Regions from separate parts of the Brevundimonas sp. P2_A6 genome, predicted to be linked through region 2. Evidence: predicted binding sites of a transcription regulator. Region 2 holds the regulator's gene; the other holds the start of a gene.
The links. Region 2 encodes LexA, which represses DNA repair genes until DNA is damaged. Its sites were predicted from a motif close to ATGTTCNCNANNTGTTCT; they were not measured.
Positions count from the first base shown of each region.

Region 1: the regulator LexA is predicted to act here: its motif matches at 808-825, upstream of dnaE (DNA polymerase III subunit alpha).

Region 1 is NZ_JBFUCZ010000004.1:77,101-80,073, reverse strand. It holds gene AC1DW4_RS11295 (RelA/SpoT family protein) at 1-596, shown strand, start outside; gene AC1DW4_RS11290 (hypothetical protein) at 600-716, opposite strand; gene dnaE (DNA polymerase III subunit alpha) at 985-2,973, shown strand, end outside.
Region 2 is NZ_JBFUCZ010000001.1:964,685-967,657, reverse strand. It holds gene trpD (anthranilate phosphoribosyltransferase) at 1-689, shown strand, start outside; gene trpC (indole-3-glycerol phosphate synthase TrpC) at 686-1,486, shown strand; gene lexA (transcriptional repressor LexA) at 1,559-2,251, shown strand; gene AC1DW4_RS04910 (ComEC/Rec2 family competence protein) at 2,248-2,973, opposite strand, start outside.

The sequences.
Region 1 (2,973 bases), on a different contig from region 2:
CGGGGACGCAGGAAGACCTGTTCGACGCCATCGGCCGGGGGCGCATCCCGGCCAACAGGGTCGTCGAGATGCTGTTCCCGGCCCTGAAGGGGACGCTGAATACGGGTCAGGAGCGCCGCAGGATCGCCGACGACAAGGCCCGGATGTTCGTGCGCGGCGGCGGCCTGACGCCCGGGGTCAGCATCCATTTCGGAGCGTGCTGCACACCGGTGCCGGGCGACCGGATCGTCGGGATACTGGAGCCCGAGAAGGGCCTGACCGTCCACGTCATCGACTGCCAGAAGCTGGCCGACTTCGCCGATGACGACAGCGTCTGGCAGGATCTGCAATGGACGCCCCAGGCCGAGCAGGGCGCGGTCGGCACCGCCCGGCTGCGCGCCACGATCAAGAACGCGCCCGGCGTCCTGGGCCAGGTCGCGACGGTCATCGGCGAAGCCGGCGGAAACATCCTGAACCTGAAGATGGCCCACCGACAGTCGGATTTCTTCGACGTCGACCTGGACGTCGAGGTGGCGGATGCGAAACACGCCACCAGCATCATGGCCGCGCTGAGGGCGAATCCGAGCGTGGATACGGTCGAACGCTCGCGGGGGTAGGGGTCAGTTCTTCCCGGGCGGCTGGGTGAACGGCGAGGTCCCCACCGACACGGCCGGCTTGGCCTTCTCGGCCTTGGGCTTCCGCTTTTCCTTGTTCGACTTCACTTGACCCTTGGCCATGGCCGGTCCTCCAGACGGGCACCGCCGGGCGGGCGATGCGATAGCGGCATCATAGACCTTTCCACAGCGCGCGGGCCACAGGCTGTTGACGAGAACAAAAAGCCAACATAGAACAATACCAGAACACGCAATCTGGGGATAAGGCGATGACACGGGTGGTTCGGGAAACTCTGTCGCTTGCATCGTGCGGCGGCTTTGTCTGGATGGTCTGGCAGGTCGCCCTGTTGGCGAGATGAGTCGCCTCCGGCCTGACATCGAGGTTCAGGCCATCTCCGACAGCCCCCAACAGTCCGGTTTCGTCCATCTGAGGGTCCGCTCGGCCTATTCGCTGCTGGAAGGCGCGATCAAGGCGGGCAAGGTCGGGAAACTGGCGGCGGACACGGGGATGCCGGCCGTGGGCGTCGCGGACCGGGTCAATCTGTTCGGGGCGCTGGAGTTCTCCGAGGCCGCCAAGTCGGTGGGGGTCCAGCCGCTGATCGCCTGTGCCCTGCCGGTGACGGGCATCGGCGGCAAGCGGACCGAACGCTGGGCCAAGGTGCCGACCATCGTCCTGATCTGCCAGAACGAAGCGGGGTGGCGGAATCTGTGCGCTCTGTCGTCGGAGGCCTATCTGCTGGCCGGGGATGAGGAACCCAATGTGGCCTGGAGCCGGGTCGCGGAGCTGTCCGAGGGGCTGATCCTGCTGTCCGGAGGGCCGGACGGGCCTGTCGATCCGCTGTTCGTGCAGAACAAGCCGGCCGAGGGCGCCAAGGCCCTGGCGGCGATGACCGAGGCATTCGGCGACCGCTTCTATGTCGAGTTGCAGCGGCATGGGCTGCCGGACGAAGCAGCGGCGGAACGGGGTCTGGTCGACTGGGCCTATGGCCACGACGTGCCGCTGGTGGCGACGAACGACGTCCATTACGCGCGGCGCGAGCAGGCGCGTTCGCACGACGCCTTGCTTTGCATCGCCGACGGAGCCTTCACCGGTCAGGAGGATCGCCGCCGCATTACCGACCAGCATTTCTTCAAGACGGCGGCGGAGATGCGGACCCTGTTCGCCGACCTGCCGGAGGCCTGCGACAGCACCATCGAGATCGCGCGTCGCTGCGCCTTCCTGGTCAAGACCCATCCGCCGATCCTGCCGCGCTTTGATGCCGGCGACGGACGGTCGGAGCCCGAAGAGCTGATGCACCAGGCCCGCGAGGGTCTGAAGGCCCGGCTGAAGCTGGTGACGCCCTCCGCGCCCGAGGCCGACTACTGGACCCGGCTGGAGTGGGAGGTCGGGATCATCACCCAAATGGGCTTCCCCGGCTATTTCCTGATCGTGTCGGACTTCATCAAATGGGCCAAGGCGCACGGGATTCCCGTGGGACCGGGCCGGGGGTCCGGGGCCGGGTCGCTGGTCGCCTGGGCCCTGACCATCACCGATCTGGATCCTCTGCGGTTCGGCCTGCTGTTCGAGCGGTTCCTGAACCCCGAACGGGTCTCCATGCCCGACTTCGACATCGACTTCTGTCAGGAGCGGCGCGAGGAGGTCATCACCTACGTCCAGGAGCGATACGGCAAGGACCGGGTCGCCCAGATCATCACCTTCGGCACGCTGCAGGCGCGGGCCGTGCTGCGCGACGTGGGCCGGGTGCTGCAGATGCCGCTGGGACAGGTCGATCGCCTGGCCAAGATGATCCCGAACAACCCGGCCAATCCGACGACCCTGGCCCAGGCGATCGAGATCGAACCGCGCCTGAGGGAGGCGCGCGACGCCGACCGGGCCGTGGCGACCCTGCTGGAGACGGCGCTGGAACTGGAGGGGCTGTACCGCAACGCCTCGACCCACGCGGCGGGCATCGTCATCGGCGACCGGCCCCTGGTCGAGCTGACGCCCCTGTATCAGGACCCGCGCTCCGACATTCCGGCCACCCAGTTCAACATGAAATGGGTCGAACCGGCCGGTCTTGTGAAGTTCGACTTCCTGGGGCTGAAGACCCTGACGGTGCTGGACCGGGCGCACGGATACCTGAGCCGACGCGGGGCCGCGCAGGACTTCAACCTGCTGCCGCTGGATGACGGCAAGACCTATGAGCTGATGGCGTCGGGCCAGACGGTCGGGGTGTTCCAGCTGGAATCCCAGGGGATGCGCGACACCCTGAGGAAGATGCGCTGCGGCTCGATCGAGGAGATCACCGCGCTGATCTCGCTGTATCGGCCCGGCCCGATGGAGATGATCGACACATATATCGACCGGAAATTCGGCCGGGCCGAGGTCGATTACCTGCAT
Region 2 (2,973 bases):
GCTCGCGTTCCGGCTCGTCCGACGTGCTCTCGGTCCTGGGCGTCGACCTGACCGCTGGGCCGGAGCGTCAGAGGCGGGCGCTGGATCAGGCCGGAATCTGCTTCCTGTTCGCGCCCCACTATCACGGGGCCATGCGCCACGTCGGGCCGATCCGGGCCGAGATCGGGTTCCGCACCGTGTTCAACCTGCTGGGTCCGCTGTCCAACCCGGCCCTGGCGCGGCGTCAGGTCATGGGCGTCTATGACCCCCTCCTGCTGGAGCCCCTGGCCAAGGTGCTCGGCAATCTGGGGGCCGTCCGCGCCTGGACCGTCCACGGCCAGGGTCTGGACGAACTGACCACGACCGGTCCGACCGAGGTCGCCGAATGGAAGAACGGCACCGTGCGCCGCTTCACTGTCAGCCCCGAGGACGCCGGCCTGCCCCGTGCCGACATCGAGGATCTGCGGGGAGGCGACGCGGAGACCAACGCTGCTGCCCTGACCGCCCTGCTGGACGGGACCGCCGGACCCTATCGCGACATCGTCCTGTTGAACGCCTCGGCTGCCCTGGTCGTCGCCGATCGGGCGACGGACCTGAAGGACGGTGTCGCCCTCGCCGCTCGCGCCATCGACGACGGTTCGGCCCGCACGGCGCTGACACGGCTGGCCGCGATCACCTCCGCCCCCGATCCGGTCGAGACCGACGCATGACCGACATCCTGGAACAGATTGCAGCCTACAAGCGCGAGGACGTCGCCGCCCGAAAGGCCGCCCGCCCGCTGGCCGAGGTCGAATCGCTGGCCATGGTCGCCGGCATGCCGCGCGGATTCCTGGCGGCGCTTCGCAAGCGCTCGCACGGCGGACGCCCCGCCCTGATCGCGGAGATCAAGAAGGCCAGTCCGTCCAAGGGCCTGATCCGCGCAGACTTCGACCCGCCCGCCCTGGCCCGCGCCTATGAGGCGGGCGGCGCGACCTGCCTGTCCGTCCTGACCGACGAACCCAGCTTCCAGGGCCACGACGACTATCTGGGGGCCGCCCGCGCCGCCACCGCCCTGCCCTGTCTGAGGAAGGACTTCCTGGTCGATCCCTGGCAGGTGGCCGAGAGCCGGGCCCTGGGCGCCGACGCCATCCTCATCATCCTGTCGATGGTGGACGACGCGCTCGCCGCCGACCTGCTGGCCGAGGCCCGCCGCTTCGGCATGGACGCCCTGATCGAGACCCACGACGAGGCCGAGATGGCCCGCGCGGTGGCCCTGGGCGGCGACCTGATCGGCATCAACAACCGATCCCTGCGCACCTTCGAGGTCGATCTGTCCGCCACCGCCCGCTACGCCGCCATGGCCCCGGCGGGTGCCCTGCTGGTGGCCGAAAGCGGGATCTTCACGGCGTCGGACGTGGCCGAAGTGTCGGCGGCAGGGGCGCGGGCCATCCTGGTCGGCGAAAGCCTGATGCGTCAGAGCGAAGTCGAGGCGGCGACGCGCATCTTGCTGGAGCCCGTTTCCCGTTAAGTTGACATTAGGCAAGAACACTTACAGAACATCGGCAACGGTTCACGACTTGTTCTGAGGGCGATTCTCACCATGCTGACCAAGAAGCAGCACGAACTCCTGATGTTCATCCACGAGCGGATCAAGGAGACAGGCGTCTCCCCCTCGTTCGACGAGATGAAGGAGGCGCTGGATCTGGCGTCCAAGTCGGGCATCCACCGGCTGATCACGGCCTTGGAGGAGCGCGGCTTCATCCGTCGCCTCGCCCACCGCGCTCGTGCTCTCGAGGTCATGAAGCTGCCGGAGCAGGCCACGACCGGGCCGGTGCGGGGCCGCGCGGGCTTCAAGCCTGCCGTGATCGAGGGTGGCGGACGCAGCGCCGCCCTCGAACCCGCCAACGATACCCGCGAGCTGACCCTGGTCGGCAAGATCGCGGCGGGGGTTCCCATCGCCGCCCTGCAACAGGATCACGGCCGCTATGCCGTGCCCGAATCCATGCTGGGCGCGGGCGAGCACTACATGCTGGAGATCGAGGGCGATTCGATGATCGAGGCGGGCATCCTCAACGGCGATCTGGTCGTCATCAAGCGCGTCGACACCGCCTCGTCCGGCGAGATCGTTGTCGCCCTGGTCGAAGGCGAGGAGGCGACGCTGAAACGACTGCGCAAGAAGGGCAATTCCATCGCCCTGGAGCCCGCCAACCGCGCCTACGAGACCCGTATCTTCGGCCCCGATCAGGTCGAGGTTCAGGGCAAGCTGGTCGGCCTTATCCGCCAATACCACTAGAGGGCATCAACAGGGGCCGCGTCTCCGGAGTCCGGATCACCGATCCGGCTCCACGGCCGGTCGCCGCGCGCATCCGACGACCAGACGGCCCGCCAACCGTCAGGCGTCCGCCACAGCTCGACCGCTCCGCCGCGTGCGTAGTCGACGCCGTCCAGCACCAGTCGCCCCTCGCAGGCGGCCGGCAGGGCTGACACCGTCGCCCGCACGCTGACCAGCGGAGCGGATGCGCACAGAGATGACAGCGCCTCGGCGTCCGGTGCCGTCTTGCCCCACCACAGCGCGATCGTTGCATCCACCTTTTCAGGCGCGCAGGAATAACGCGCGCAGACCCAACCCTCTTCGGGGCGATCCACGGCGGAGAGCCCCCGTCGGCGTGACCACAGGTCGGTGGCGAACGCGCGCACCCCCGGCCGCACCACGACCGCCTGCCCGTCGACGCTGTACGCTGCATTCGTGCCGCCATCGCCGATCCAGACGGTCGGTGTCGGATCGCGTGGCCACAGCAGCACGGCGCACACGAACGGCAGCCCGACCCACCGCAGCCGCCCTTGCCACAGACAGACGAACAGCACCCCCAGGAACGAGATCGGCAGAACATAGTCCGGCGCGCTGGCGATGGTCCGGACCGCGCCGGGCAGCTCGGCGACCCAGTGGCCGACGAACAGCATGGCATCGACGCCCTTGCCCGCCACCCACAGGAACGGCCCACCCAGCCCGACCGG